One region of the Microbulbifer sp. S227A genome, then DNA from elsewhere that is predicted to be linked to it. Evidence: riboswitches for the same ligand, from Rfam matches in the RefSeq annotation. Region 1 holds a riboswitch; the other holds the start of a gene.
The links. Region 1 has a riboswitch for glycine ahead of gcvT (glycine cleavage system aminomethyltransferase GcvT). Riboswitches for the same ligand answer to the same signal wherever they lie in the genome.
Positions count from the first base shown of each region.

Region 2: it holds a riboswitch for glycine, as region 1 does, so the genes downstream of both, ACP15R_RS02495 (FAD-dependent oxidoreductase) here and gcvT (glycine cleavage system aminomethyltransferase GcvT) in region 1, are expected to answer to the same signal.

Region 1 is NZ_JBNAFZ010000008.1:81,045-97,103, forward strand. Features, by position in the region: gene ACP15R_RS18400 (hydantoinase B/oxoprolinase family protein) at 1-1,136, shown strand, start outside; gene ACP15R_RS18405 ((2Fe-2S)-binding protein) at 1,133-1,432, shown strand; gene ACP15R_RS18410 (FAD-dependent oxidoreductase) at 1,429-2,784, shown strand; gene ACP15R_RS18415 (aldehyde dehydrogenase family protein) at 2,899-4,362, shown strand; gene ACP15R_RS18420 (tartrate dehydrogenase) at 4,385-5,428, shown strand; gene ACP15R_RS18425 (NAD-dependent succinate-semialdehyde dehydrogenase) at 5,433-6,863, shown strand; gene htpX (zinc metalloprotease HtpX) at 6,935-7,849, shown strand; gene ACP15R_RS18435 (alpha-D-ribose 1-methylphosphonate 5-triphosphate diphosphatase) at 7,864-9,057, opposite strand; gene ACP15R_RS18440 (DUF1045 domain-containing protein) at 9,056-9,727, shown strand; gene phnF (phosphonate metabolism transcriptional regulator PhnF) at 9,863-10,585, shown strand; gene mce (methylmalonyl-CoA epimerase) at 10,678-11,082, shown strand; gene ACP15R_RS18455 (DUF1467 family protein) at 11,112-11,387, shown strand; gene ACP15R_RS18460 (hypothetical protein) at 11,397-11,585, opposite strand; gene ACP15R_RS18465 (hypothetical protein) at 11,788-12,297, opposite strand; glycine riboswitch at 12,433-12,522, shown strand; gene gcvT (glycine cleavage system aminomethyltransferase GcvT) at 12,672-13,796, shown strand; gene gcvH (glycine cleavage system protein GcvH) at 13,817-14,176, shown strand; gene gcvP (aminomethyl-transferring glycine dehydrogenase) at 14,281-16,059, shown strand, end outside.
Region 2 is NZ_JBNAFZ010000001.1:501,644-517,702, forward strand. Features, by position in the region: gene ACP15R_RS02445 (tetratricopeptide repeat protein) at 1-1,160, shown strand, start outside; gene ACP15R_RS02450 (VOC family protein) at 1,235-1,657, shown strand; gene ACP15R_RS02455 (DUF1194 domain-containing protein) at 1,657-2,358, shown strand; gene ACP15R_RS02460 (dipeptidase) at 2,367-3,428, opposite strand; gene ACP15R_RS02465 (AAA family ATPase) at 3,665-4,648, shown strand; gene ACP15R_RS02470 (DUF58 domain-containing protein) at 4,663-5,619, shown strand; gene ACP15R_RS02475 (DUF4381 domain-containing protein) at 5,616-6,098, shown strand; gene ACP15R_RS02480 (VWA domain-containing protein) at 6,095-7,075, shown strand; gene ACP15R_RS02485 (VWA domain-containing protein) at 7,072-8,595, shown strand; gene ACP15R_RS02490 (hypothetical protein) at 8,592-9,866, shown strand; glycine riboswitch at 9,938-10,025, shown strand; gene ACP15R_RS02495 (FAD-dependent oxidoreductase) at 10,018-10,632, shown strand; gene ACP15R_RS02500 (FAD-dependent oxidoreductase) at 10,632-11,390, shown strand; gene ACP15R_RS02505 (cytochrome c3 family protein) at 11,439-12,101, opposite strand; gene ACP15R_RS02510 (nitrate reductase cytochrome c-type subunit) at 12,101-12,571, opposite strand; gene napA (nitrate reductase catalytic subunit NapA) at 12,580-15,078, opposite strand; gene ACP15R_RS02520 (chaperone NapD) at 15,075-15,365, opposite strand; gene ACP15R_RS02525 (ferredoxin-type protein NapF) at 15,362-15,877, opposite strand; gene napE (periplasmic nitrate reductase, NapE protein) at 15,888-16,059, opposite strand, start outside.

The DNA.
Region 1 (16,059 bases):
GTCATACGGTGTTGCTGGTGGGGGTCTATTACGTGCTCTATACGCTCAACCCGCGGATCCTGCTGAATACCGGGCTGACCCGGCCTTTCACCTGTATCACCCCCGAGGGCACGGTGTTGAACCCGGTGGCCCCGGCGGCTGTGGGGATGCGGTCACTGACCTGTGCGCGATTGCGGTCGGTGATCTTTGGCGCATTTGCCCAGGCCGTGCCCGACAGGATGCCGGCGGCGCCAGCGGGGAACAATTGCATCGTCAACGTCATGACCCGCGACGAGCGCCAGCAGAAAACCGTGATCGCGGCGGTCAATCCGGTGGTCGGCGGCGGCGGCGGGATGCCGCACCGGGATGGCACCAACGGGTCCGGTGCCGACGCGGCCTATCTCAAGAATACCCCGATCGAGATCACCGAGACCGAGGTGCCTGTCGAGTTCCTGTCCTACGGGTTGGCGCGTGATACCGGCGGGGCCGGACGGTGGCGTGGCGGGCTGGCCACGGACATGACGTTTCGCGTGTTCTCGCCCGATACGCGGATCACCGCGCGCAACCGCGACCGCTCCCGGTTCCGGCCATGGGGCATTCTTGGGGGGCGGGCCGCCGGGCTGGCATGCATGGAGCTGAACCCGGGCAGCGAAGCGGCACAGGATCTTGGCAGTCGCGATACCGTGGTGATGCAGCCCGGTGACAGCCTGCGCATCCGGTCGGCCGGGGGCGGGGGGCGGGGCTGCCCCTATACGCGACCGGTCGAGGCGGTGGCCAGGGATGTGGCCTGTGGATACGTGTCCCAGGCTGCCGCCGCGCGCGATTACGGCGTTGTCTTTCGCGATGACGAGGTCGATCAGGCGGCAACCGAGGCACTTCGCCACGGGCATGTGAGCAGCGGCGCGCAGTTTGATTTCGGCCCTGAGCGCGAAGCGTATGAAAGCTGCTGGACCGATGCCGCCTATGAGCGTCTGTGCGATCTTCTGCTGGGCCTGCCCGTACATTGGCGTTTCTTTGCCAAGACCGAGATTTTTTCACGCATGGACGGGCGCAGCGGGGTGGCCGGGGTGGAGGCCGCGCTCGCCGAGATGTGCGAGCGGTTTCCGGGCCTGTCCGATCTGGTGGCCGCGAGCGGCACCGAGCGGGGGGCCGCATGAGCGGCAGGGTCCAGCGCCTGACCGACCCGGCCGGTCCGGCGGTGCCGTTCCTTTTTGACGATGAGCCGATGACCGGTTGCGAGGGGGATACGGTTCTGACGGCAGTGCTGAGCCAGCGGCGCGGGCTCAGGCCGGCGGAATTCGGTCCCGGGACGCGGGCGGGGTTCTGCCTGATGGGGGCTTGCCAGGACTGCTGGATCTGGCGCGATGACGGCCAGCGGCTGCGTGCCTGTACCACGTTGCTGAGCGCGGGGATGCGCCTGTGCTCAACCGCCCCCAAGCGGTGGCCCGCATGAGCAAGGTGCTGATTGTCGGGGCCGGGCCCGCCGGTATCCGCGCCGCCCAGACGCTGGTCAAGGCCGGCTTGCATCCCGCCGTGGTTGACGAGGCCGCCGCCGCGGGCGGGCAAATCTATCGCCGCCCGCCCGCCGGGATGCGGCGCAGCGCGCGCGACCGATATGGATCGGAGGCGGGCAAGGCGGCGCGGCTTCATGCGCTGTTTGATGACATGGCGGCGGCGGGCCGGTTGACCCATCTGCGCGCCAGCAGCGTGACCGGTTTGCAGGACGGATCGGCGCAGGTTCTGACCCCGTCGGGGCTGCGCGCCATCCGGTATGATCGCCTGATCCTCGCCGCCGGCGCGACCGACCGTATCCTGCCCCTGCCGGGATGGCAGGCGGGCGGGGTCTATAGCCTCGGCGCAATGCAGATCGCGCTCAAGACGCAAGAGGTCGCGTTGGGGCGGCGGCTGGTCCTCGCGGGCAGCGGTCCGTTGCTGACCTTGCTGGCGACGCAGCTGCGCAAGGCCGGAGCCGAGGTTGCGGCGGTTCTGGATACCGCGCCGTTGCCCTTGCAGATCCGGGGCGGGGTGCGGATGGCGCTGGCCCGCCCGGTGGTGACGGCGCGGGGCCTGTATTTGCGGGCGAGCCTTGGGCGGCGTTACCATGCGGGGGTGCGCGATTTGCGGATCGCGCTCGGCCCGGACCACGGGCCTCGGGCGGTGCATTGGCACGATGCGCGGGGCAAGGCGCGGTCAACCCCATGTGACGCGGTGGGGATCGGCTGGCACCTGATGGCCGAAACCCAGTTGGCCGAGCTGGCCGGCGCGCAATTCGCTTGGTCTCGCGACTGGTCCCAGTGGCTGCCGGTGACAGACCGGTACGGGCGCGCGGGCAGGGGGCTGTACCTTGCCGGAGACGGGATGCGATTGCTGGGCGCGGACGGGGCGGAATGTGCCGGGGTGCTGGCGGGGCGGGCCTGTCTGCATGATCTGGGGCTTGGCGGCGACGATGACCGGGCGATGCTGGCCCGGCTTGCGCGGATGGAGCGTTTCGCCCGCGGAGTGGCCGCCGGGTTTGCCCTGCCCGAGGATCATTTCGGCGCGCTGCCCGAGGACACGATCATCTGCCGTTGCGAGAATATTACCGCACGCGAGATCCGACAGGTGACGCAGCAGGTCGGCCCCGAGATCAACCGGGTGAAATCGCTGTGCCGCGCTGGCATGGGCCGCTGCCAGGGTCGCTATTGCCAGCTTGCGACGGCGCGGCTGGTTGCGATGGCGGGCGGCCAGCCGGTCGAACAGGTGGGGCGGCTGCGGGCGCAGCCCCCGGTGCGGCCCCTGCCGGTTTCGGCGGTGCTGGACGGGTAAAATCCCGGCTGCGGCGCGTGTTCAGCGGATTGTGCTGTTGCATTGGTGATTTCAGGCATTTTCCCCACGCGCGCGCCGGTATCCTGATGCGGAGTTCAACGATTTCTGGCCCCCATGACATATGCATTCGATCCGGACGGGCTCAGCCTGTCAGCCAAGCACCATATCGGCGGCATCTCGGTTGCCGCTCCGGCCGAGCGTGCGGTGCGCGCGCCCTCGGACGGGCGCATCGTCGCCGAGATCCCCTATGGCACCGCCGAGACCGTCGACCGCGCCGTTACCAGCGCACAGCGGGCGCTGCGCGACAGCGGCTGGGCGGCGGCCGCGCCGCGTGATCGCGCCCGGGCGTTGCGGGCCTGGGCCGACCTGATCGAGACCGAGGCCCGGACGCTGGCACGGCTGGAGGCGATCTGCTCTTCGCGCCCGGTCGGGCAGGCGGTTGCGGGGGATGTGGGGATCACCGCGACGCAGATCCGCTTTTTCGCGGAATTCGCCGACAAGGAAGGCGGCGACCTGGTGCCCACATCCGATGACCGGCTGGGCTTTGTCTCGCATGAACCCTATGGCGTGGTCGGGGCGATCACGCCCTGGAATTACCCGATTTCAATGGCTGGATGGAAGCTTGGCCCGGCCCTGGCGGCGGGCAACGCGGTGGTTCTCAAACCGTCGGAGATGACCCCGTTTTCCACGCTCTACATGGCCGAGCTGGCCGAGCGCGCGGGGGTTCCGGCGGGCCTGATCAACATCGTTCTGGGCGATGGGCCACAGACCGGGGCCGCGATCACCGGCCACCCGGATATCGCCAAGGTGAGCTTTACCGGATCGACCCGCGCCGGCCGTGCGATCATGGAGAACATCGCCCGCAACGGGGTAAAGCCGATGACGCTCGAACTCGGGGGCAAGTCGCCGCAGCTGGTGTTTGCCGATGCCGATCTCGACAAGGCGGCGGACTGCATCGCACGGGGCATCCTGCCGAATGCCGGGCAGACCTGTGTCGCCGGTACGCGCGTGCTGGTGCATCGCAGCCTTGCGGATGCGTTGGCCGCCAAGCTGGTCGCCGCCTTTGAAGCCCAGGTTCCTGCCGCCACATGGGACGACCCGGCGGGGTTCTCTCCGATCATATCGGTCCCGCAGATGGCCCGTATCGACAGCATCGTGCAGGCCGCCGTCGCGGCGGGGGCGGATCCGCTTTGCGGCGGGCAGCCGTTTGACCGCCCCGGCAGCTATTACCGGCCAACCCTGTTGACCGGGTTGCATGGCGACAACCCCGCCCTGCGCGAGGAAATCTTTGGCCCCGTGGCGACCTTTCAGACCTTTGACACCGACGAAGAGGCGCTGGAGCTGGCCGATCACCCGACCTACGGGCTTTGTGCCGGGGTCTATACGCGCGATCTATCGCGGGCGATCCGCGTCACCCGCGCATTGCAGGCCGGCACCGTCTGGGTGAACCGGTACGGGCGCTCGTTTGACCATATCCTGCCGACCGGCGGCTGGAAATCCAGCGGCATCGGCAAGGATCTGGGGCGCGATGCCTTTCTGGCCAACCGCCGCAGCAAATCCGTTTTGATCGACCTCTAGACAGCCATCGGGAGCATTCCACATGACCAACTATGAAATCGCCCTGATCCCCGGTGACGGGATCGGCGTTGACGTGACCGACGCGACCCTGTCCGTGCTGAACCACGCCGCGGGACTCTATGGCTTTGACCTTGCGACAACGCGGTTTCCCTGGTCCTGCGCCTGGTATCTGGAACATGGCAGCATGATGCCCCGGGACGGTATCGACACCCTGCGCGGCTTTGATGCGATCTATCTGGGCGCGGTCGGCTGGCCCGAAACCGTGGCGGACGCGGTGTCGCTGCACGGCCTGTTGCTGCCCATTCGCAAGGCTTTTGCGCAATTTGCCAATGTCCGCCCGCACAGGTTGCTGGACGGGGTCGAAAGCCCGCTCAGGAGCGACGGTTTCGACATCCTGTGCATCCGCGAGAATACCGAAGGCGAATATTCCGGCGCCGGTGGGCGCGTTCATCAGGGCACGCCCGACGAGGTGGCGGTGGAAACCTCGGTCTTTACCCGCACCGGCACCGAACGCATTCTGCGCTTTGCCTTTGAACAGGCGCGGGCGCGGCGCGGTCATTTGACCTCGGTCACCAAGTCGAACGCGCAGAAATACTCGATGGTGTTCTGGGACGAATTAACCCGCGAACTGGCGGGGCAATACCCCGATGTCACGGTCAGCCACATGCATATCGACGCGATGGCGGCGAGGATGGTGATGGCCCCCGAAACGCTGGACGTGGTGGTTGCGTCGAACCTGTTCGGCGATATCCTGACCGATCTCGGGGCGGCGATCCAGGGGGGGCTGGGCTATGCGGCGTCGGCCAATATCTGCCCGGATCGCACGATGCCGTCGATGTTTGAACCGGTTCACGGTTCGGCACCGGATATCGCCGGGCAGAACATCGCCAACCCGATCGCGGCGATCTGGTCGGGGGCGATGATGCTGGACCACCTGGGCGAGAGCCGGGCTGGGGCTGCGGTGCTGGCGGCCATCGAACGCACCACTGCGCGTGGCATCGGAACCCGCCCCGGCGGCCAGTCCACCGATGCAATCACCGCGGCCATCACATCCGAACTGGAATAGCGACATGACACTGCAAGACCCCGGCCTGCTGCGCATGGAGGCCCTGATCGGCGGCAGCTGGATCGCCCGCCCCGATCTGGCGGTGTACAACCCCGCAACCGCAGAGGTGATCGGCTCGGTCCCCGACTGTACCGGCGCGGAAACGGATGCGGCGATCACGGCGGCACAAGACGCGATGAGTACGTGGAAACAGGTCGATCACGCCACGCGCGCGGATCTGCTGATGGGCTGGCATGACCTGATGCTTGCGCATAAGGGCGATCTCGGGCGTATCCTGAGCGCGGAACAGGGCAAGCCGCTGGCAGAGGCCGAGGGTGAGATCGCCTATGGCGCGAGTTTCGTGCGGTGGTTCGCCGAAGAGTCGCGCCGGATCAATGGCAAGATCATCCCGGTGCCGGGAAAGAAGCTCATGGCGCTACGCGAGCCGGTGGGCGTCGCGGCGATCATCACCCCGTGGAACTTTCCCAACGCGATGATCACCCGCAAGGTCGCGCCGGCGCTGGCGGCGGGATGTACGGTTGTGATCAAACCCTCGGAACTGACACCGTTTTCGGCGATTGCCCTGGGCGTGCTGGCCGAGCGGGCGGGCATTCCGGCGGGTGTGATCAATATCGTTACCGGCCTGCCCACCGAGATCGGCAAGGCCCTGACGCAAAGCCCCACGGTGCGGAAACTGTCCTTTACCGGGTCGACGCGGGTGGGGGCGATGCTCGCCGGGCAATGCGCTCCCACGCTCAAGCGGCTGAGCCTCGAACTGGGCGGCAATGCGCCGTTTGTCGTGTTCGATGACGCCGATCTGGATGCCGCTGTCGATGGCGCGATGCTGTCCAAGTTCCGCAATGGCGGGCAAACCTGTGTCTGTGCCAACCGCATCCTGGTGCAGGCCGGGGTTTACGAGCGGTTTATCGACAAGCTCACGGCCCGCGTCGATGCGCTCAGCGTCGGTCCCGGTGACGCGGGGCATTCCGATATCGGCCCGATGATCAACGCGGCGGCGCGGGCCAAGATCAACGCCCATGTCGACGATGCGATTGCCAAGGGCGCGCGACAGGTCAGCCGCAAACGTGACCTCGCGGCGCAATATGCCGATCCGGTGGTGCTACGCGATGCCTCGCTGGACATGCGGCTCGCCTCGGAAGAGACCTTTGGGCCGGTCGCCCCGATCTTTCGCTTTGAAACCGAGGCGCAGGCGCTGGACATTGCAAACGGAACGCCCTTTGGGCTTGCGGCCTATTTCTACACCACCGACATGGCGCGCGCCTTTCGTTTTGCCGAGGCGTTGGAATTCGGCCTGGTCGGGTTGAACACCGGCGCGGTGAGCAATGCCGAAGCCCCGTTCGGCGGCGTCAAGTTCTCGGGGCTGGGGCGCGAAGGGGCACAGGAGGGCATTGACGAGTACCTGAGCACCAAGGCGTTTCACATCGGCGGTATCTGACCCGCCTTGCAGTTTCCGTTCGCCCTCCCATATGTTTTGCGTTGGCTGTGCAATGGCTTGCGGAGACGCGAATGGGTTATCTGAAGACTGCGATGCTGATGGCGGCGATGACCGCGCTCTTCATGGGGGTCGGTTATCTGATCGGCGGTTGGGGTGGCGCGGTGATCGCGTTGCTGGTGGCCGCCGGAATGAACGTCTTTACCTGGTGGAATTCCGACCGGATGGTTTTGCGCATGCATGGCGCGCAGCCGGTAGCACCGGGGGATCGCATGGGCCTGCACGCGCTGACCGCCGATCTGGCGCGCAATGCCGGGCTTCCCGAACCCCGGGTCTATCTGATCGATACGCCCCAGCCGAACGCCTTTGCCACCGGGCGCAACCCGGAACATGCCGCGGTGGCGGTGACATCGGGACTCATGCGCAGCCTGAGCCGCGAGGAACTGGCCGGGGTGATCGCCCATGAACTGGCCCATATCCGTAATCATGACACCGCGATCATGACCGTGACCGCGACATTTGCCGGTGCCATTTCGATGCTGGCCAATTTTGCCCTGTTCTTTGGTGGCTCGCGCGAACGGCTGGGGCTGGTGGGGACGCTGCTGATGATGGTGCTGGCACCGCTTGCCGCGACGTTGGTCCAGATGGCGATCAGCCGCACGCGGGAATATGCCGCCGACAAGGCAGGTGCCGAGATTTGCGGCCACCCGCTCTGGCTCGCCTCGGCACTGGAAAAGATCGCCATGGGTGCGGCACGGATCGACAATGACGCCGCCGAGCGCAACCCGGCGACCGCGCATATGTTCATTATCAACCCGCTGCATGCGCATAAGCGCGACAACCTGTTTACCACCCACCCGGCGACCGAGAACCGTATCGCGGCACTGCGGACAATGGCGGGTCAGGCGCCGCGCGCAGCCGGCCCCCGCATGGCAACCAGCCGTGTGCCAAAGGTGCGCAGGAGCGGCCCGAAAGGCCCCTGGTCCTGATCCGATCCGTATGGTCAGCCGATCCGCTGGCCACGGCTCCAGACCGCGCGCACCAGCGGCGTGCTCCCGGCCAATCCCACGCGCAGCACATCGCCGCGTTGCCCCGTTGCCAGATCGCCCCGGTCCGTCAACCCGGCGGCGCGCGCCGGATTGCGGGTGACGCAGGCAATCGCGCGGGGCATGTCCTGCCAGAGCCCGGCCAGCCGGAAGGCCGACAGCAACAGTGCAGACGGGACATAGTCGGACGAGACAATATCCAGCAAACCCGCCTCGGCCAGTTTGATGGCCGCGACATTGCCGGAATGCGAGCGGTTGCGGATGATGCTCGGCGCGCCCATCATCACGGCCATGCCCTGCGCCCGGCAGGCGGCGGCGGCTTCGCTGGTGGTCGGGAATTCGGCAAAAGCAACACCATGCATGCCCGATTCCGCCACCTGTCCGGCGGTGGTGTCGTCATGGCTGGCCAGCACCGCACCCAGCCGGCGGGCCTCGGCAATGGCCCCGGCCTGATGTTTCTCGCCATAGAGGTTTTGCAGCGCCTTGAGGTTGGCCACATGTTCGGCAAAGTCGGCATCGTCAAAGCCCCGCTTTTTCGACAGATAGGTCTTGAGCGCCGCCAGATCGCGGAACTGCCGTTGCCCGGGCGTGTGATCCATCAGGCTGAGGATGCCAACCCGGTCATCGGGGCCGAATTCGGCGAGTTCCGCGAGCAGCGTTTCCGAACAGATCTCGGCGCGCAGATGCAGGAAATGGCTGATCCTCAGATGCCCCGCCGCCCGCGCCGCCAGCAATTCATCGGCCAACCCGCGCGCATAGGGCGCATATCGCATCTGGCCGCCATGGATCGAACCGACGCGCAGCGCGTCGAACACCGTGGTGATACCGGTCGAGGCCAGTTCCGCGTCATGGGCAAGAATGGCCGGCAAATGCGGCCAATCCACCTCGGGGCGCGGCTCGATATGGCGTTCCAGGTTGTCGGTGTGCAGCTCGACCAGCCCCGGAATGACAAAATCCCCGTTGCAATCCAGCGCGCCACCGGCAACCGCGTCACCCTCGGCGATGGTGTCGATGATGCCATCCTTGATCGTGATGCGCCCGGTGACGACCCGGTCGCTCAGAACAAGTCGGGCATTGGCAAGGCAGAGTTCCTCTGACATGGATCCGGTGGCGGCGGCCGCCAGGGATGTCGGTGCGATTGGAGAGTTCATGTCATATTCCCGCTTTGCGATCTATTTCGTTCCGCCCAAAGGCGCGTTGGCCGGGTTCGGGGCGCGTTGGCTGGGCTGGGACCTGTTGGCCGGAGCCACGGTGGCGCAGCCGGATGTTCCGGGTCTTGCTGCGATCACCCGAAGGCCGCGCAAATACGGGTTTCACGGCACGCTCAAGGCGCCGTTCCGGTTGGCTGACGGGCGCGATCCCGAGGGGTTGCGCGCTGCCATCGGGGTCATGGCGGCACGCTGCGCCCCGACGCGGTGCGACGGGCTGGACCTGTCGCGGATCGGGCGGTTTCTGGCCCTGACCCCGGTCGGCGAAACAGGCGGCATCGAGCGGGTGGCGGCAACCTGCGTGCGCGATCTGGACGGCTGGCGCGCGCCATTGGATGCGGCCGAGCTGGCTCGTCGCCGCCGCGCGCGGTTGTCCGCGCGGCAGGACGCGTCGCTGACGCGGTGGGGCTATCCTTACGTGATGGAGGATTTCCGGTTTCACATGACACTCACCGGGCGGCTGGCGGTGGACGAGGTGGAGCAGTGGCGCGACATCGCCGCCGCGCATTTGCCGGATTTGCCCGCCCCTTTCGTGATGGACGCCATCGCCCTGGTCGGCGAGCGCGAAGACGGCTGTTTCGAAGTGATCCAACGCTACGCGCTCACCGGTTGACGCGCCGCCTGCGCCCATTCGACGGTGCCGGCTATGCCGTTTGGTATCTTTCATCTCGACAACTTTGCCTTGAACTATACAACTAGACATATCTTAGCAGTGACAGCGATTCGTGACAGCAGGGATTTGTGACGGTTGAATGAACAGGATCGCCCCCGCACGCCGATCTGGCGTGCCATCGCCACCGCCTTGCGCCATGAGATCAGCGAGGGGCGCTATGGTCCCGGCGACAAGCTGCCGACCGAAGCGACGCTGGCGGCGCGGTTCGGGGTCAATCGTCACACGGTACGCCGGGCGTTGGCCGATCTTGTCGAGACCGGGCTGGTGCGCACCCGCCGCGGCTCGGGTGCTTTCGTGGCTGCGGTGCCGGCGCAGTATCCTATCGGTCAGCGGGTGCGGTTTCACGAAAACCTGCTGGCGGCGGGACGCATTCCGCACAAGCGCATGTTCTTGGTCGAAACCCGCGCCGCGACGGTGGCCGAAGCCGAAACGCTCGCGCTCGCGCCGGGTGGTGCGGTGTGCGCCTGTCATGGGCTGTCGCTGGCCGACGGGGTGCCAATCGCGGTGTTCGAAAGCGTGTTCCCGTTGCCGCGCCTGGCCGGGATAGACGCGGCATTGGGCGAAACCAGCAGCGTGACCGAGGCGCTGCGCCGCGTCGGGATTCCCGATTACACCCGCGCTGCGACCCGCCTGACCGCCGTGCTGGCCGATGCGACGCAGGCGCTGCACCTGGAAATCAGGCAGGGCGACCCGCTGCTGTACGCAACAGGCGTGAATGTCGATGGCCAGGGTGTCCCGGTGGAATATGGGCGCACCTGGTTTTGCGGCGACCGGGTGACGCTGACTGTCGAGGGCTAGGGGGTTTCCCGCAAAATGGGCGATTTGGTCCCATTGCCCTTGCCCGATCCGCGACGCATAAGGTCATCACCACAGCAGATGAGGAAAGACCCATGATCGGACGCCTGAACCATGTTGCCATTGCCGTACCGGATCTCGAGGCCGCGTCAGCGCAATATGCCGGTGCCCTTGGTGCCAAGGTCGGCGCGCCGCAGGACGAGCCCGATCACGGGGTGACCGTGGTGTTCATCGAATTGCCGAATACCAAGATCGAACTCCTGTACCCGCTGGGCGACAACAGCCCGATCCAGGGGTTTCTCGACAAGAACCCCTCGGGTGGCATCCATCACGTGTGCTATGAGGTCGAAGACATACTGGCAGCGCGCGATCATCTGAAATCGACCGGCGCACGGGTGCTGGGCGACGGCAATCCCAAGATCGGCGCCCATGGCAAGCCGGTGCTGTTCCTGCATCCCAAGGATTTCAACGGCTGTCTTGTCGAGCTGGAGCAGGTCTGAGCAACGACCTCTGAAAACAGGAGCCCCGCATGTCCATCGTATCGGCAATCGTACTCTTTGCGATCATCTGGTTCATGACCTTTTTCATCGCCTTGCCAATCCGGGTGCGGACGCAGGGCGATCTGGGCAAGGTCGAGCCGGGCACCCATGCGGGGGCGCCGGAAGTTCACAATATCAGGAAAAAGATGCTGATCACCACGGCCGTGGCGCTGGTGATCTGGGCGGTGGTGGTGACAATCATCCTGTCCGGAGTGATCAGCGTGCGCGATCTCGACTGGTTCAACAGGATGGGGCCGGAGGGTTAGGGCGCGGTTTCAGCGCTCGATCGGCAGAATGTTGTGAAGACGGTGATAGGGGGCCGATTTGACGCTTTTGCTGACATCTGGCACGGTTTGTGCCTGACGCGCCCGAAAACTCATGTACGAGGCGGCACCCAAGCCGATAAGGCCCGCGCAAACGCTGGTTCCCAGTATCAGGCCGTCCAAACCAAGGGTCTCGAACATCACAGAACTCCTTCTCTGAAGCCAATATAGGCGATCCCGGAGAAAATTTCCACCTTCGACAAGGGTGAATATGCCGGGAATTCATGTCGAATCGGGTGGGGTCGCCGAAGTGATCCCGGCATCCGCGGGAAATCGCTCTGCCCGTCTCGGGACAAATCGTGCAACCTGTTGCAGGCAATGGAAATATACCCGGTTGCGATTGCTATCGCGCATTCAACGCATCCTGCACGTTCTTCAGCAGATGTTCGGTTTCCTCGCGTTCACGGCTGGTAGCGGCCTGACCCCGGCGCAGCCGTAACCGTCCGAGCGCCACGGCGATTCCCCCGATGGTGGGCACTGCCAGCGCGGCAATGGCCGGGCCGCCAGTCAGGGCGCCGGCAACCGCCGCACCGGCAGCGGCCAGCAAGGCCCCGGCGCTGAGCCGCTGGGTCCAGACGCCGATCACGTCATCCAGATCCCGCAGGCCGCTTTCCCGTTCGCGCAGCCGGGCGATCCGCCGGCCGATCAGATCGGACAGCACAAAGGTCAACTCGTCATGGTTGACCTGTTGCAGCGCCGACACAAGCGCCACCCGCTCGGCGGGGTCGACGCTGACCGAATCGACCAGCGCGTCGACCTCGGCGAGCGGCACCGGTTCTTCCATCGACAGGGCACGCACAAAGGCGATCAGCGCGGTTGCCGGGCGGCGTTTCTTGGGGGAAGGGGCGACCATGGGCGCATCCTTGCCATCAAACGCGCCCACGGCAACCGGATTGTGCGCAAGCCGCGTCAAATCTCCCTGGCACCGTCATCTCGGGATGGGGGCAAGCAGGGGCTTGCCGGGCATTCGCGGTAACGCTACGGTATGCCAAAGCATGCGGGAGAACCGGGCGAATCGTCCGGTGCCGAAGGAGCAACCGCCCCGGAAACTCTCAGGCGAAAGGACCGTCTGCTTTACGAACTCTGGAGAGTGACGCCTGGCGTCCGCCGAAGGGATAGCGATCTCAGGCGAAAGGACAGAGGGGGCATCGTGCCGCGCCATGTCGCGCGGGTTTGGGGTGCCGGGATGATTTTACATAATCGCATCGGCCTGTGACAGGAGCAGGTATGACCGATCTGAAACACACGCCGCTGCATGCGCTGCATGTCGAGCTGGGCGCACGCATGGTTGGCTTTGCCGGATATGACATGCCGGTGCAATTTCCCGACGGGATCATGGCGGAGCACAGCCACACGCGCGCGCATGCCGGGCTGTTCGATGTCAGCCACATGGGGCAGGTGATCCTGTCCGGCGCGCCGATGGCCGGGATTGCCGCCGCCTTTGAAACGCTGGTGCCGATGGATGTGGCGGGTCTGCCCGAAGGCCGGCAGCGCTATGGGCTGTTCCTGGATGATGCGGGCGGGATCCTGGATGACCTGATGTTCGCCAACCGGGGAGATCACCTTTACGTGGTGGTCAATGCCGCCTGCAAGGACGCGGACATCGCGCGCATGAAGGCGGCGCTTGAACCGGGAGTTTCGGTGACACCGGTCCGCGACCGCGCGCTGCTCGCGTTGCAGGGGCCGGCGGCGGAAACCGTGTTGGCCGGGCTGAACCCGCGCGTCGCCGGGATGGGGTTCATGGATGTCGCCACTGTCGAACTCGACGGCGTCGAATGCTGGGTCTCGCGGTCGGGTTACACCGGCGAGGATGGCTATGAAATATCTGTGCCCGAACGCCATGCCGAGGCACTGGCGCGGGCGCTCTTGGCGCATGACGCGGTTGCGCCCATCGGCCTTGGCGCGCGGGATTCGCTGCGGCTCGAGGCCGGGCTTTGTCTCTATGGCCATGACATTGACGCCACCACCCTGCCGGCCGAGGCGGGGCTGACCTGGGCGATACAAAAGATCCGCCGCACCGGGGGGGCGCGCGCGGGCGGGTTCCCCGGGGCCGGGGCGGTGCTCGATCAGATTGCATCGGGACCGGCGCGCAAGCGGGTTGGCCTGAAACCCCAGGGGCGGGCCCCGATGCGCGAGGGGGTCGCGTTGTTTGCCGCTGCCGAAGGGGGCGAACAGATCGGGGCGATCACTTCGGGCGGCTTTGGCCCGACCGTCGGCGGGCCGGTCGCGATGGGCTATGTGCCCGCCGATCTCGCCAGCCCGGACACCATCGTTTACGGCGAGCTGCGCGGCAAGCGCCTGCCGCTTACGGTCACGAAGCTGCCCTTCGTGGCCGCCAATTTCAAGCGCTAGTCCAAGAGGGAAAACCGGACATGAAATTTACCGAAGAACATGAATGGCTGCTGGAAGAAGGCGAGCTGATCGTTGTCGGCATCACCGAGCACGCGGCCGAACAGCTGGGCGACGTGGTGTTCGTGGAGCTGCCCGAGGCCGGCAGCGAGGTCAGCAAGGATGACGAGATCGTGGTGATCGAGAGCGTCAAGGCGGCCAGTGACATCCTTGCCCCGCTGGATGGCGAGATCGTCGAGGTGAACGAGGCGCTGGCTGACAATCCCGGCCTGGTCAACGAAGATGCGCAAGGGGATGCGTGGTTCTTCAAGATCAAACCGTCGGACACCAGCCCGATGGCGGATTACATGGACGAAGCCGCTTACAAGGACTTCGTCGCATAAGCCCCTGCGCCGGGAGTATCCTTCCGGCGCCAATCCCTTGACCGGCACGAGAATGACGAACGGGGCGCCTGTCGGATCGGCCCCGCCATTTCTGGAGACACCCGATGCCCTTTGAGCCAACCGACTATCTGCCTTATGACTTTGCCAATCGCCGTCATATCGGCCCCTCCCCGGAAGAGATGGACCAGATGCTGGCCACGGTCGGGGCCGAAAGCATTGACGCGCTGATCGATGATACGGTGCCCGCGGGCATCCGGCAGCAGGACAAGCTGGATTTCGGCCGCGCCAAGTCCGAGCGGGAACTGCTGCATCACATGCGGCTGACGGCGGGCAAGAACAAGGTCCTCACCAGCCTGATCGGACAGGGGTATTACGGCACGATGACGCCGCCCGCGATCCAGCGCAACATTCTTGAGAACCCCGCCTGGTACACCGCCTATACGCCCTATCAGCCCGAGATCAGCCAGGGGCGGCTCGAGGCGTTGCTGAACTACCAGACCATGATCAGCGATCTGACTGGGCTTGAGATCGCCAACGCCTCGCTGCTGGACGAGGCGACCGCCTGCGCCGAGGCGATGACCATGGCGCAGCGGGTGTCCAAGTCCAAGGTCAAGGCGTTCTTCGTGGATCGCGATTGCCATCCGCAGAACATCGCGGTGATCCAGACCCGCGCCGCGCCTTTGGGGATCGAGGTGATTGTCGGCAACCCGGACAAGCTCGAAGCCGACAAGGTGTTTGGCGCGCTGTTCCAGTATCCCGGCACCTATGGCCATGTGCGCGATTTCACCGACCAGATCGCGGCGCTGCATGACAACAAGGCCATTGCCGTCATGTCCGCCGATCCGCTGGCCCTGACCCTGCTCAAGGAGCCGGGGGCGATGGGGGTCGATATCGCCGTGGGCAGCACCCAGCGGTTCGGTGTGCCGCTTGGCTATGGCGGCCCGCACGCGGCCTATATGGCGACCAAAGCCGAATATGCCCGCGCCATGCCGGGCCGCCTGGTCGGGGTCAGTGTCGACAGCCACGGCAACCGGGCGTACCGGTTGTCGCTGCAAACCCGCGAACAGCATATCCGCCGCGAAAAGGCCACGAGCAATGTCTGTACAGCTCAGGCGCTGCTGGCGGTGATGGCGTCGATGTATGCGGTGTTCCACGGTCCCAAGGGATTGCAGGCCATTGCCCAGCGGATCCACCGCAAGACCGTGCGCCTGGCGCGCGGGCTGGAAGAGGCGGGGTTCAAGGTCGATCCCAAATCGTTTTTTGACACCATCACCGTTGACGTGGGGCCGTTGCAGGCGGCGGTTCTGAAATCGGCAGTGGATGAAAACATCAACCTGCGCCGCGTGGGCGAGCATCGCGTCGGCATCAGCCTGGACGAATGCACCCGGCCCGAGAATGTCGAAGCGGTCTGGCGCGCCTTTGGCATCGTACGCAAGGATGACCAGTTCGAACCGGAATACCGGGTTCCGGCCGCGCTGCACCGCACCAGCGATTACCTGACCCATCCGATCTTTCACATGAACCGGGCAGAGACCGAGATGATGCGCTATATGCGCCGCCTCGCGGATCGTGACCTTGCGCTGGACCGGGCGATGATCCCGTTGGGCAGCTGTACCATGAAGCTGAACGCCGCCGCCGAGATGATGCCGGTCAGCTGGCGCGAATTCGCCCGGCTGCACCCGTTCTGCCCGGCGGATCAGGCACAGGGGTATCACGAGCTGATTGCGGACCTGTCCGACAAGCTGTGCCAGATCACCGGCTATGACGCGCTGTCGATGCAGCCCAATTCCGGGGCGCAGGGCGAGTATGCGGGTCTTCTGACCATCGCTGCCTATCACCGGGCGAATGGCGAGGGGCATCGCAACATCTGTCTCATCCCGATG
Region 2 (16,059 bases), on a different contig from region 1:
CCCGCCTTGACGACCCGGACCTCGCCCGCCGCGCCGCCGGCTATGCCTATCGCAATGCAGATGCCGGACCCGCCCGGTTCGAGGCGGCCCAGCTGGCGGCGCGCATGGCGTTTGAGGGCAAGCGCTACAGCCTGTCCCAGCTCTGGCTGCGCCGCACCGCGATACATGCCCCGACCGAAGCCGATAAAGCGCGTGTCGCACGCGACTACAAGCTGCTGCGCCGGGTCAACCCGTGGTCGCTGCGGCTGCGCGGCGACCTGCGCCCCTCGGATAACGTGAACAACGGCTCGGACACGTCGCGCAACATCATCGACGGCGTGCCGGACGAAGGCACCATTTCGGGCGCGGGGCTGGCCCTGTCCGGGTTGATCGCCTCGCTGGACATCGCGCCCACCTATCGGCTGCACGTGGATGACCGCAGCATGACAAGCCTGGGCGCGCGGTTATATGTCGAGCGGGTCGCCCTGTCGGACAGCGCCAGGGCCACGGCACCAGAGGTGTCGGGGTCGGATTTCGCCTCGACCTATGCGGCGATGACGCTGACACATGCCCGCACCGTCGGCAGCGGCCGCTCGCGGGGTCAGGCCAGCGTTGACATCGGGTTCGGAGAAAGCTGGTACGGGGGGGCACGGAACTATCGCTTTGCGCGTCTTGGCGTGGCACGCAGCTGGCGGCCCGATGACGAAACGCGTTATGGGCTGCGGGCGGATGCGGAACGCCGCTATGATGCGCGCTATACCACCAATGACGCCCGCGTGCTCAGCCTTGGGGCCGAGTTCGGCAAGGAATTGGCGAATGGCGACACCCTCAACCTCGCGCTGGCCTATCAGGACGCCGAAGCGGTCAGCATCAACGGCACCTATTCGACGGTTTCCATGCGCGGCAGTTATACCTTGGGCCGTGCGGTCGGCCCCGCCCGCCTGTCGGTGGGGTTGGTGATGGGGTACACGAATTACGATGAATTCCTGTTCAGCCTGAATGGCGCGGTGCCGCGCACCGACAAATCGCTCTACGGCGATCTTACCCTGATTTTCGATCGCTATGACTATGCCGGCTTTGTACCGACCCTACGCCTGCGGACCGGGCGCAAGGACTCGAATTTCAGCCGCTTTTCCTCGCGCGAGTTCTCGGTTTCGCTGGGCGTCGGATCAAAATTCTGAGATCGCCGCCGCAGCACTGGCCCTCGGGCCAGAAAACGCTAGGGTGCCGGTCAACGAAGGAGACCAACATGACAATCCGATATCTTCACACCATGGTACGCGTCGCCGATCTTGAAAAGACGATGGCGTTTTTCGAACTTCTGGGGCTGAAAAAGACCCGCCAGACCGACAGCGAGCAAGGCCGGTTCAGCCTGATCTTCATGGCCGCGCCGGGACAGGAAGACTGTCCTGTCGAGCTGACCTATAACTGGGATGGTGACGATGGTCTGCCCAGCGACAGCCGCCATTTCGGGCACCTGGCCTATAGCGTCGACAACATCTACGAGATGTGCCAGCACCTGATGGACAACGGCGTCACCATCAACCGCCCGCCGCGCGACGGTTACATGGCTTTTGTGCGCAGCCCCGACAACATCTCGGTCGAGCTGTTGCAGGCGGGTGAACCGCTCGCACCCGCGGAGCCTTGGGCCAGCATGGAAAACACGGGCCATTGGTGATGCTGCGCGCCGCCGCTGTCGCGCTGGCCCTGGGCGGCACGGCAGAGGCGGCGGAGTGTCGGCTGGCGCTGGCTCTGGCGCTTGACGTTTCCTCTTCGGTCGACGCCGCCGAGGACCGGTTGCAACGCAGCGGGCTGGCTGCCGCGCTGATTGCCCCCGAGGTGCAGCGCGCCTTTTTCGCCAGCGACCTGCCGGTGGCGCTGGCGATCTATGAATGGAGCGGGCGTTACAACCAGCAACTGATCCTGGATTGGCGTCTGATCACCGATCAGAACGCATTGCGTGACGCCGCCCGCACGGTTGGCCAGTCAACCCGCAGCCACAATGCCTTTCCCACCGCCATCGGCTATGCGCTCGGCTACGGGGCGAGCCTGTTGCAACGCGCGCCCCGCTGCCTGTTCCAGACGCTCGACATGGCCGGGGACGGGGCGAATAACGAGGGCTTTGGCCCCGCCGCCGCCTATGCCGAGTTCCCGTTTGACGGCGTGACGGTGAACGGGCTCGTGGTGAATGCCGGGGAGTATGAGGCCGAAGTGTCGCTCATCGAATTCTATCGCGATGAGATTCTGCGCGGCCCCGGTTCTTTCCTCGAGATCGCGACCGGGTTCGACGATTATGAACGCGCCATACGCCGCAAGCTGGAACGCGAGCTTGACGTGCCCAGCCTTGGCGCACTGAGCCAGCCGGGCGACGCGGGCTGATCCAACCGCTATGCGGCGGTTTCGGGCAGGCCCCGCGCTATTGCCACAAGCCAGTTGTCGCGGCATATCTTGTGGATCAGCGGCTCGCCGAACCCCGCATCGCGCATGCCGGATACCAGCCTGGGCAGCCCGGCGACCCCTCCGATATCACGCGGCAACAGGCAACCGTCGAAATCCGACCCGAGGGCAACCCCGTCCTCGCCGAGGATCCCGAGCATATGGTCCAGATGCCGCACCATCTGGGCGATCGGCGTGTCGCTGTCCGGGGCGCAATCCGCGCGCAGGAAACCCACGTGAAAGTTCAGCCCGACAATGCCCCCGGTTTCCGCCACCGCCGACAACTGCCGATCCGTCAGGTTGCGGGCACTGGGCGAAATCGCATGGGCGTTGGAATGCGTGGCAATCAGCGGCCGGTTCGTGGTCGCGGCCACATCCCAGAACCCGGCCTCGGTCAGGTGCGACAGGTCAATCAGGATGCCAAGCCGGTCACATTCGCGCACCAGCGCAAACCCCGCATCAGTCAGCCCCTTTCCCGGCTCGGGCACGGGTTGCGCGTCAATCGGGGCACCATGCCCAAACGCGTTCTCGCGCGACCAGACAAGCCCGAGCGAGCGCAGACCCGCGGCATGCAGCACCTCCAGCGCATTGAAATCGGTATCGATGCACTCGGCACCTTCGACATGGGGCAGAATGGCGATCCGGTGGCGCGCGATGGCATCGCGAATCTCGGGCGCATCCCGGCAGATCGCCAGATCCTCGGGCAGCTTGCGCGCAAGCCGCCGAAGCCTTGCGAACATCGCCAGTGTGAAATTCAGCGCCTCGGGCTGACCGATCGGGTCGAAATTGCCGGGGTCGTCGGGATCGAATGACCCGTCGAACCGATCCAGGTGCGACGGTGTGAACATGGCAAAAAAGCCACCCGCGAACCCGCTCCTGCGCGCCCCGGGCAGGTCGATGTTCAATGCCGGGCTTGCCGCCGCAAAATCCAGCGCCCTGCCTTGGCGGGCGGCGATTTCCAGCTTGAGAAGAGTATCGTTATGTCCATCGAAAACGGCAACGGGTTCGCGCATCAATGTCTCCTGCTTCAAGCTGGCGGTTGCGGCCTTCCCAGGGGAACACCCACCCGCGACCTGACACCAATTGCACCGCTTTCGGCAAGGGGCGATATGCATCCGACTGTGGGGGTTTGGCAGTGCCCGCAACGGCCTGGGCGCCCCCGGCAAGGCAACAGCGCCTCGCCTCTTTCACGATGCGATACGAACCGCTAGGCTGCACGCAACAGGGAACACTCTTCCGGAGGTTGCGAATGACTGCTCTGGATCACATACAGGATCTCAAGCGTCGCATGAGGCAGTCCATCATCGGGCAAACCGATGTCATCGACCGGTTGATCATCGGGCTTCTGGCCAATGGCAACCTGCTGGTCGAAGGCCTGCCGGGGCTGGCCAAGACCCGCGCGATCAAGGCGATGGCGAAAAACCTGGACGCCCGTTTCAGCCGCATCCAGTTCACCCCCGACCTGTTGCCATCGGACGTGACCGGCACCGAGGTTTATGTTCAGGGCGACGGCAAATCCACGTTCCGGTTCGATCCCGGTCCGATCTTCGCCAATATCGTGCTGGCCGATGAAATCAACCGCGCCCCGGCCAAAGTGCAGGCGGCGCTGCTCGAGGCGATGGAAGAACGGCAGGTCACCGTCGCGGGCACCACCCATCGGATGGAGCCGCTGTTCATCGTGATGGCAACCCAGAACCCTATCGAACAGGAGGGCACCTATCCCCTGCCCGAAGCGCAGATGGACCGTTTCTTGATGCATGTGAACATCACCTACCCCCCGGTCGAGGACGAGGTCGAGGTGATCCGGCTGGTGCGCGGCGAAGAGCGCGCGGCGCAAGCGACCGCCGGGCAACAGGCCGAAAAGCCGCCCGCCATCGCACAGCAGGCGGTGTTCGACGCGCGCGCCGAGATTGGCGATATCCATGTCTCGGACGCGATGGATCGCTACATGGCTGACCTGGTTCATGCCACCCGCAGCCCCGCGTCGCTCGACGATGCCCTTGGCCGATGGATCGGGGTCGGCGCCAGCCCGCGCGCCTCGCTGGCGCTCGACAAGTGCAGCCGTGCCCATGCCTGGATGGCCGGGCGGGATTATGTCGACCCACAGGACGTGCGCGCGATTGCCCATGACGTGTTCCGCCATCGCATCTCGCTGAGCTACGAAGCGCAGGGCGAGGGCAAGGTGGCGGATGACATCACCGACACGCTGATCGCGCTGGTCGCGCTGCCATAGTCACCGGGGGGAACATGGCTGCATCCGCGCATAGCCCGACGGCCCGGCACGACCCGCGTGTGCATGTCGACCTGCGCCAGCTGCTGCGCCTGGCCGGTCCCGCGCGACGGCTCAGCCTGCTGCCCCGCCAGCCGGCGCAATCGGTGCTGAATGGCCGTCACGCCTCCAAGCTGCGCGGGCGGGGGCTGAATTTCGAGGAATTGCGCAGCTATTTGGCCGGCGACGACATCCGCACCATCGACTGGAAAGTGACCGCGCGCACCGGCAAGCCCCATGTGCGGGTCTATACCGAAGAGCGCGACCGCCCGGCCCTGTTGCTGGTGGATCAGCGCATGTCGATGTTTTTCGGCAGCCGGGTCTACATGAAATCGGTGGTCGCCGCCGAGGCCGCGGCACTGGCGGCGCATCGGCTGCTGGCCCAGGGCGACCGCGTAGGCGGGCTGGTGTTTGGCGATGACGCCGTGGCCGAACACCGCCCCGTGCGGTCGCCCGTTGCGGTGCACCGCTTTCTGACCTCGGTCGCCGCGGCCAACCAACACCTGCACGCCGCGCGCGCGGTTGCCCAACCCGGTTCGTTCAATGCCCTGCTCAGGGCGGCGGGACGGATTGCCAAGACCAATTACCTGGTCATGGTGTTTTCCGATTTCGATGGTATCGACGATGATACCGAACGCCTTTTGCGCGGGCTAGCCCGGCACAACGACGTTCTGCTGTTCAGTGTCGCGGACCCCTTGGCCGAGGCGCTGCCGCCGGGGTTTCGCGCGGCCATTTCCGATGGCGAATTGCAGGCCGAGATCAACGCGGCAGACGGCAGGATACGCGAGCGGATCGAAACCGTGCTGCGCGGGCGGCTGGCCCGGCTTGATCGCTGGGCGCGCAAATACCGGCTGCCCTTCCTGCCGATGACAACCGCGAGCCCGGCGCTGGATCAGCTGCGCCACCTGCTCGGCCGGACGGGGCGCGCATCATGACCTCCGATCTGCAAGGTCTCACGTTGATCGACCTGCTCGACCGGCTGGAACCGGCACCGGAACCGCCGCCGATCCCGCTGACCCCCCAGACCATCGGCTGGCTCTGGCTGGCCATGGCCCTGTTTGCCGCGATCCTGATGGCGGTGCGGCTGATCCTGCGCCACCGGCGTGCCAATGCCTATCGGCGGGCGGCGCTTGGCGCGCTGGCCGATGCGGGGGACGACCCGGCGCGCATCGCACAGATCATCCGCCGTACCGCGCTCGCCGCCTTTCCGCGCGAGGATGTAGCGGCGCTGACCGGACACGCATGGCTGGCCTTTCTTGACCGGACCCTGCCCGGCGGCGGGTTTCGCACCGGCCCCGGCCGCGTTCTGGCGCGGGCCCCCTATCGCGACGGCCCCGCGCCCCCGGGCCTCGCCGAGCTCGCCCGCCGTTGGGTCGCGCGGCATCGCCGCCCGGACCGGGCACCGCGCGAATGATCACGCTGGCGCATCCGTGGGTGCTGCTCCTGCTGCCGCTGCCCTGGCTGGTCTGGCGCTATCTGCCACCGCACAGGGAACAGGTCGCCGCGATCCGGGTGCCGTTCTTTCGCATGTTGACCGATGCAGCGGGTGAAACACCCTCGGCGGGAGCAACCGTTCTGGGGCGCAGCCGGTTGCAGACCGGGGCAGCCCTCTGCATCTGGGCGCTGATCCTGCTCGGATTGGCCCAGCCCCAGCGGCTGGGTGAGCCGGTGATCATCGAGAAATCCGCCCGTGACATCGTGCTGGCGCTGGACATATCCGGCTCGATGGACGAGCGCGATTTCACCGCCAGGGACGGCGCGGCGCAACAGCGGCTGGCGGCGGTCAAATCGGTGCTCAAGGATTTCATCGCCGCCCGCGACAGTGACCGCATGGCGCTGATCGTTTTTGGCACCCGCGCCTTTGTGCAGGCCCCGTTCACCGACGATCTGCAAGGCCTGGGCGGGTTTCTCGATCAGACCGAGGTTGGCATGGCCGGCCCCAATACGGCGATCGGCGACGCCATCGGGCTGGCGGTGCGCAGCTTTGAAACCAGCGATGTTGACGAACGGCTGATCATCCTGCTCAGCGACGGGGCCGACACCAGCAGCCGCATGACCCCGATCAACGCCGCCGCCATCGCGGCGGACCGTGGCGTCACCATCCAGGCCATCGGCGTCGGCGACCCCGAGGCGTCGGGCGAAGACAAGGTCGATCTCGCCACGCTCGGGGATATCGCCGCGCGCACGGGGGGCACGATGTTTTTCGCGGATGATACCGAGGCCCTGAACCGGATTTACCAACAGATTGACGAAATGACCCCCCGCATAACCCGCAGCACGCGCTTTCGACCGACCGAGACCCTGTCATGGATCGCCGCCGGTGCCGCGCTGCTGATCGGTCTTGTGACGCTGGCGGTGCTGCTGTTGAAAACCCGGAGGGCCGCCCCATGATGGCAAGTCTCGAAGCCTTTCATTTCCTGCGCCCGGTCTGGCTGCTTTGTCTCGTGCCACTTGCCGTGCTCTGGATCATGGCGCGGCCACGCAAGGCGGCCCGCGACATCGATACCGCGGATATTGCCCCGCATCTTGCGGCAGCGCTCAGGGTCGGGGGGACGGGCGCGCGGCGCATCTTGCCGGTTGACGGGGTTGCGGTCGGGCTGGCCCTTCTGGCGCTGGCCGCCGCCGGGCCAAGCTGGAGCCGAATACCCAATCCGCTGGTCTCAGAGACCGCGCCGCTGGTGGTCGCACTCAAGGTTACCGAGTCGATGGAAACCCGCGACCTTGCCCCCTCGCGGCTGGACCGCGCCCGGTTCAAGATACTTGATCTGGTGGATGCCCGCGCCGGAGCGCGCACCGCCCTGATCGCCTATGCCGGGTCCGCCCATCGGGTTTCGCCGCTGACCGAAGACCCCAACATCCTGCGCCCCCTGCTCGACGGGCTCAGCCCGGCCGTGATGCCCAAGCCCGGCGATGATCCGTCGGCGGCGCTGGCTCTGGCACTAGAGATCAGCGCCACGGCAGACACACCGGGGGCCATCTTGATGGTGCTGGATGATTTCAACCCGGCGGCGGTGGCAAACTTCAAATCCCCCGATGACGTGCCACTGCCGCCGATTGTCATGCTGGTCTCGCTGCCGAACGGGCAAGTGCCGGCGCAGCTTGACCGCGTCGCAGGCGTCACCGTCGTGCCGCTGAGCGCCGATGACAGCGATTTGAAGCGGATCGAACGCACCCTGCGCTCGGCCTACAAGGCCGCGCTTCTGAACGATGAGCGCCTGAAATGGCAGGATCGCGGCGGCTGGCTGCTCTGGCCGGCGGCGGTGCTTGCGCTGCTGTGGTACCGGCGCGGCTGGACGATGCGTTGGACGATGGTGGTTTTGCTGGCAGGCAGTTTACAACTGCCTTCGGCGGGCATGGCCGAGGGGTGGCAGGACTGGTTCCTGACCCCGGATCAGCAAGCCCGGCTCGCCTATGAAGACAAGGACTATGCCCGGGCGGCGACGCTGTTTGAGGACCCGATGTGGCGCGGGCATGCCCAGATGCGCGCCGGGCAATATGCCGATGCCGCGGAAACCTTTGCCGACCTTGATACCGCCGACGCCGCCTTTGCCGAGGGGCTGTCGCGCATTCGCAATCGCCAGTATCGCCCTGGCGCGCGGGCCTTTGAAAAGGCGCTGGAGCGGCAGCCGGACTTTCCGGCGGCGGCCACAAATCGCGACATCGCCTGGGCCATCGTCGCCTATGTGGAAACCGCGCAAGAACAATCCGACACCGGAGAAGAGCACGGGATCGGCGCGGATGAGATCGTGTACGACAATGAAACTCAACGCGGAACCGACACCAGCATTGAGGCTCCGTCCGAAAACAGCGCGCCGCAGACCGCGCAACAATGGATCGACAGTATCGACACCGATATGGGCGATTTCCTGCGCTCGCGCTTTCTGCTGGAACAGACCGGGGCCGCGCGATGAACCGGTGGGGTGCAAGCCTGCTCGTCATGGCGCTGGCCCCCGCGATTGCCCCCGCGATTGCCCCTGTGATGGCCATGGCGCAAGAGCCCCGGATCCGCTTTGAGCTGGCCAGCGATACGGTGGTGGTCGGTCAGCCGCTGGAACTGCGTATCCTTGTGTTGGTGCCCACCTGGATGCCCAAGCCGCCCGATTTCCCGACGCTTGAGGTTCCGTCCCTGATGGTGCGCCTGCCGGAGCGCGGCTCTGGCCCGACAAGCGAACGCGTGGATGGCGAAACCTGGTCCGGGGTGCAGCGCGCCTATCAGCTGTATCCGCTGGCGGCGGGTGATTATGCATTGCCTGCGGGCGAGGTGGCGATCACCTATGCCGATCCCGACACGACGGACCCGGTTACATATTCCGCACCGCTGCCGGACATTCGCTTTGTGGCCACCATCCCGCCCGAGGCCGCGCAGCTTGCGGCCCCGGTACTGGCGCAAGGCTTCACGCTGGAGCAGGACATCGACGGTGAGGTCGGGATGACGGTGGGCGACGCGATCACCCGTACCGTGACCGCGCGGATCGAAGGGACGACCCCGGTGCTGATCCCACGGCTTGCGGCCCCCATCGACGACACCGCCTTGCGCGCCTATCCCAAGGACCCGGCGATCCTGGAAAGCGACGAGCGAGGTGAATTGTCCGGCACGCGAACCGAGGTCACGACCTATGTGGCGCAGGCCGATGGCGCACTGGTCCTGCCCGGCATCGCGATTGACTGGTTCAACCTTGATACCGGCGATATCGAAACCGCCTCGGTGCCGGCGATCCCGCTAACCGTCGTCGGGGCCCCTGCCCCGCCGCCCGACCCGGCCGCCATCGCGAAATGGCTGGGCTTGGCCGCTGGGTTGCTCATCGTTGCCTGGGCGCTCTTGCGGCGATTCCGCCCTGCCCTGACCCACCGGGCCAACGCGCTGCGGCAAAGCTGGCGCGCATCGGAACGCTACGCCCATCGCCGTGTTCGGCGCGCGATCTCTCGGCGCGATCTCTCGGCGGTGAGCGCCGCGCTGGATCGCTGGAAATCCCATGCACGGCCATTGTTGGACGTGGATTTTGCCCCTTTGGACCGCGCCCTTGCAACCCTGGGCGCGGCGCGGTTTGGCAAGGGGGGACCACGCGACGAAACCGGAGGCTGGCGGCAACTTGCAACCGCATATGCAACAGCGCGGATGCGCCTGCGTGCCGGGCGCCGAGGCCGGCGCGGGACGATGGGGCTTCCCCCGCTCAATCCCTGAAACACGTTTCACCGGGCCTCTTAAATCTGTTGCGCGAATCAGGGCAATCGCCTAATTGCCGCCGCATAGTGAAGGCTATGCCGGGAGAAGGCGGGTCACACCGCCGCCGAAGGAGCAACCGCCCCGGAAACTCTCAGGTCCCAGGACCGGTATGGCCCAAACACTCCGGAAAGCGGCCCACAAGGCCCACCGTAGGAGAAAGCCCGGCCTGCCGGGCGAAGCTCTCAGGTTCCACGCACGGAGGGGGCAAGCGGCAGATGCCACACGTGCGAGGAGCATGACCATGACCAAGATTGCCGTTATCGGGGCCGGTGTGACCGGCCTGACCACCGCCTATGAACTGCTGGATCGCGGATTCGACGTGACCGTGTTCGACCGTCACCGCTATGCGGCGATGGAAACCAGCTTTGCCAATGGCGGTCAGCTTTCGGCCTCCAATGCCGAGGTCTGGACCCAGTGGGGCACCGTCCTGAAGGGGCTGAAATGGATGTTGCAGGCGGATGCGCCGCTGCTGGTGAACCCCGCTCCCACCCTGCACAAGATGCGGTGGATGGCCGAGTTCCTGTCCAACATTCCGCGCTACAAGAGCAACACGGTGGAAACCGTCCGCCTCGCCATCGCGGCGCGCGCGGTGCTGTTTGACATGGCCGATCGCGAAGGCATCGATTTCGATCTGGAACGGCGCGGCATCCTGCATTTCTATGACCGTGAAACCGACATGGCCCATGCCCGCAAGGTGAATGCCCTGCTCGCCCAGGGGGGCTGATGCGCCGCGAGCTTGCACCCGAAGAGATCCGCGAAATCGAACCCGCCCTGCGCGGCAGTTTCGTCGGTGGTTTTCTGACCGAGTCCGACAGTTCCGGCGACATCCACAAATTCACCATGGGCCTGGCCCGCGCCTGTGCACGCCGAGGTGCGACGCTGTGCTTTGGGGCGCAGGTCGAGCGGCTCACCGCGCAGCCGGGCGGCGTGCGTGTCACCGAAAGGGGCCGCGACGCGGTGTTTGACGCGGTGGTTGTCAGCGCCGGCATCAAGAGCCGCGAGTTTGCCCGCCAGCTGGGCGACCGGGTCAATATCTATCCGGTCAAGGGATATTCGGTCACAGTCAACCTCGACGATGCCGAAAGCCAGGCCGCCGCGCCATGGATCAGCCTGCTGGATGACCGCTCCAAGATCGTGGCCAGCCGCTTTGGCGCAAACCGGTTCCGTATTGCCGGCACCGCCGAATTCAACGGCGACAACCGCGATATCCGCGCCGACCGTATCCGCCCGCTGACCGAATGGTGCGAACGCCACTTCCCCGGCATCTCGACCGAGAATGTCACGCCCTGGGCCGGCCTGCGCCCGATGATGCCGTCAATGTTGCCCCGTGTCGGAGCCGGGCGGGCACCGGGCGTGTTCTATAACACCGGGCATGGCCATCTGGGCTGGACGCTTTCTGCGGCAACCGCGCGTATCGTGGCGGCACAGGTCGCCGAACGGCATGGCGACAAGCGCCCGGTGCCTGCGGCCATCGCCGCCTGACCTCGGGGCCGCGGCACCCCCGCTCGCTGCGGGGATGCGCCCATGCCGTCAATGGCCGGCGGCCCCCAGGTAGGTTCTGATCTCGGACGCCGCCACCGGATCGCCCCCCGGCAACAGGCTTGCGTGGTCCTGATCGGCCGCGCCCATGTCGGGCAGCTGGTGCGCGATGCCCTTGTGGCAGTTGATGCAGGTCTTTTCGCCGGTGAACAGGAACCGCTCATGCGCCTCGGCGGCGCGATTGCTCTGGCGGGTGATGTCCATCGACGCCGCGGAATGGCAATTGCGGCACTCCAGCGAGTCATTCGCCTCGAGCCGCGCCCATTCATGGCGGGCCAGATCGAGACGTTTTTCAAGGAACTTCTCGCGGGTGTTGATGGTGCCAAAGATCTTGCCCCAGACCTCTTTGCTGGCCTGCATCTTGCGCGCGATCTTGTGCGTCCATTCATGCGGCACATGGCAATCCGGACAAGACGCGCGCACTCCCGAGCGGTTGGAGTAATGGATCGTCGGCTTGAGCTCCTGGAACACGTTGTCGCGCATCTCGTGACAGCTGGTACAGAATTGCTCGGTATTGGTGATTTCCAGCGCGGTGTTGAACCCGCCCCAGAACACGATCCCCATGACAAAGCCGCCAATGGTCAGGAACCCCAGGGAAAAGAACGTGCTGGGACGGCGGATGATCCACCAGACCCGTTTGACAAATCCCCACATCAGTCTGCCCCGCCCGGCTGGGTTATCACATGGTCCAGTACCCGGTCGACATCGACAAAGCTGTTCTCGACCAACGGGCGCGCGTCATGCTGGACCACGTGGCATTGGGTACAAAAATAACGGCGCGGGGTGACGGTGGCCAGGGTCTGCCCCTCGCGGTTCATGAAATGGGTGACCGACACCATCGGGGCCTGGCTGACATCCACGGCGGTGCGGCTGTGACAGGTCAGGCATTTGTTGGCGTTCACATCGATCTGGTAATTGTCGATCTTGTGCGGGATCAGCGGCGGCTGGTCCGGATAGTTGCGCACCTGCCGGATGTCGGTGTTGACCACGCCGGGGATCTGCGATGCCTCGCCATCCTGGTCCAGCGGCACATCCGGGCGCAGCGTCGCAACCTGGTTATCCGCCACGGCAATCGTACCGGCGATCAGAATGGCGAGCGGTGGCAGCAATTGCAGAAGTTTCATCTCATACCTCACACGGCTTCGATGCGCACGGCGCATTTCTTGAAATCGGTCTGTTTCGAGATCGGATCGGTGGCATCCAGCGTCACCTTGTTGATCAGCCTGCGGGCGTCGAACCACGGCACAAAGACCAGCCCGCGCGGCGGCTTGTTGCGCCCCCTTGTCTCGACCCGCGTCCGAATTTCGCCCCGCCGCGAGATGACCCTGACCTCGGAGCCGCGCCTGAGATTCATCTCGCTCGCGTCATCGGGATGCATATAGCAAACCGCATCGGGCACCGCGCGATAGAGCTCGGGCACCCGCTGGGTCATCGACCCGGAATGCCAATGCTCCAGCACCCGCCCGGTTGACAACCACATCGGAAACTCCACGTCCGGACTCTCGGCCGCCGGTTCATAGGGCAGCGCAAAGATATTGGCGCGGCCGTCCTTGTTGCCGTAAAAATCGATCGCCTTGCCATCGCGCACATAGGGGTCGTGGTCGCCGTTGAACCGCCAGCGGGTTTCCCTGCCATCAACCACCGGCCATCTCAGGCCGCGCACCTCGTGATAGGTTTCGAACGGCGCCAGATCGTGACCATGGCCGCGCCCGAACTCGGCATATTCCTCGAACAGGCCCTTTTGCAGGTAAAATCCGAAATCCTCGGCCTCGGGGTTGGCATAGTCCTTGCTGACCTCATCCAGCCCGAAACGGTCGACCTTGCCATTGGCGAACAGCACGTCGAACAGGCTCTTGCCCTTGTACTCGGGGCTGGCATCCAGCAGTTCGGCGGGCCAGACCTCATCGGTGGTGAACCGCTTGGAAAACTCGACCAATTGCCAGAGATCGGATTTCGCCTCGCCCGGCGCATCGACAAGCTGGTGCCAGAACTGCGTGCGCCGTTCGGCGTTGCCATAGGCCCCTTCCTTTTCCACCCACATGGCGGCGGGCAGGATCAGGTCGGCGGCTTCGGCGGTGACGGTCGGATAGGCATCGGAGACCACGATGAAATTCTCGGGGTTCCGATATCCCGGCAGCCCCTCGTTCATCATGTTGGGTGCGGCCTGCATGTTGTTGTTCACCTGCACCCAATAGCAATTGATCTTGCCATCCCTGAGATCGCGGTTCTGCTTGACCGCGTGGCTGCCGACCCAGCCCGGCACCGTCCCTGCGGGCAGGTTCCAGATCTTTTCCGCATAGGCCCGGTGCTCGGGGTTTGCGACCACCATGTCGGCGGGCAAGCGGTGCGAAAACGTCCCGACTTCGCGCGCGGTGCCACAGGCCGAAGGCTGTCCGGTCAGCGAAAAGGGCGAGTTGCCGGGCGTCGAGATCTTTCCGGTGAGCAGGTGAATGTTGTAGATCAGGTTGTTGGCCCAGACGCCCCGCGTGTGCTGGTTGAAGCCCATGGTCCAGAGCGACATGACCCGCGTATCCGGATCGGCATAGAGTCTGGCCAGTTCCTCCAGCCGCGCGGCGGGAACGCCCGACATCTCGGCGGCTTTTTCCAGCGTATAGTCCGAAACGAACGCGGCATATTCCTCGAAACTCATGGGGTCCGAGGCATTTGCATTGCCCGCATTCGCCGCATTGGATTCGCGCGGGTCCTCCGGGCGCAGCCCATAGCCGATATCGGTGGCCCCCCGCTTGAAGTTGACGTGATCGCGTACGAAATCCTTGTGCACCATGTCATTCTGAATGATGTAATTCGCGATATAATTCAGGATCACCAGGTCGGTCTGGGGCGTGAAAACCATCGGGATATCAGCGAGATCAAAGCTGCGGTGGGTAAAGGTCGACAACACCGCCACCTTGACATGCGGGTGACTGAACCGGCGGTCCGAAATGCGCGTCCACAGGATCGGGTGCATTTCGGCCATGTTCGAGCCCCAGAGCACAAAGGCGTCGGCGTTCTCGAAATCGTCGTAACAGCCCATCGGCTCGTCAATGCCAAAGGTGCGCATGAAACCGGCCACCGCGCTGGCCATGCAGTGGCGCGCATTGGGGTCGATATTGTTGGACCGGAACCCGGCCTTCATCAGCTTGGAGGCGGCATAGCCCTCCCAGACCGTCCATTGGCCCGACCCGAACATGCCGATGGCCTCGGGGCCTTTCTCGGCCAGCGTCTTTTTCCATTTCTCGGCCATGATATCAAAAGCTTCGTCCCAGCTGACCGGTTCGAACGTGCCGTCCTTGTGATAGGCCCCGTCGCGCTTGCGCAGCAGCGGTTGGGTCAGGCGGTCGGCACCGTACATGATCTTGGACAGGAAATAGCCTTTGACACAGTTCAGCCCGCGATTGACCTCGGCCTGTGTATCGCCGTGGGTGGCAACCACCCGGCCGGCCTTGGTGGCGACCATGATCGAACAACCGGTGCCGCAGAACCGGCAGGGGGCCTTGGACCATTTCAGATCGGTCAGCGCCGCCTCGGTGACAAGGTTCTGCGCCGCCGCCGGGATCGGCAGGCCCGCCGCAAGGGCCGCGGCCGCCACGGCCTGGGTCTTGATCAAATCGCGTCGGGTCATTGCGGTCATTGCAGGGCTCCCTGGGGTTCCGAAACCGAGACAGACACCTCGTCCGCCTCGCAAATCTGGTGAAAGACAAGCGCCGCGCTGGCGACACCATCGAGCAATTGGATATGCGCCAGCCCATCCGCGATGGCCTGATCGCTGTCGGTTTCCATCAGCACGACGATCTTGCCGGACGGGTCTGTCAGCGACAGTTCGGCATGGGGCATCCGGGCGATATGCGCTGCGACATCTGGCATCCGGTCGGGATGGCTGCGCACCACGAGGCTGGAAATATGCAGGGGCCGGTTCATTCGGGCGGGCCTTTCATTCTGGGATCGGTCAGCGTGATCGCATCGTTCGGGCAAAGCCCGAGGCAGGCACCGCAGCCGGTGCAAGCCGTGGTATCCAGCCGGAGACGCCCCATCGGGCGCACGCTGGCATCAAGGCGCAGGGCGCGGGGTTCGCAGATATCCGTGCACAACTGACACGCGATCCCGGCGGCCAGAAGGCAACGCCCCGTAATCTCTGCCACCACCGGCCATGGCGGGCTTTGATCCACGTCAAAGACGTCCTCGTCACAGGCCGTTGCGCAGGCCGCGCAAAACGTGCAGTCGCGACCATGCAAAGCCACCCGGACGTGCCGGTTGTCATCCAGTTCCAGAATCTCCTGCGGGCAGGCCCGGACGCAATCGCCGCAGCCGGTACAATGGCGGCGAACCGCCGCCTCGTCGCTCCAGGGCGGGCGGAATTCAGGGGCCGGACGGGCACCGGGATTTCGCAGAAAATCCCGCCGGGTCAGTGTGTTGCTGGCATTGGCTGGCATGGGACACCCATCAGCCGTGCGGCGGGCCCAGGAAAATCTGCGATATCCAGATCACCAGCCCATAAGTGCCGACAAGGGCCACCGCCAGCACCGGGGCCAGCACCACCGCCAGGAACAGGAACACGTTCCTCTCTTCCGATTTGGTCGCCGCCCCAGATGCATTGTCCATCGTGGCATTGTCC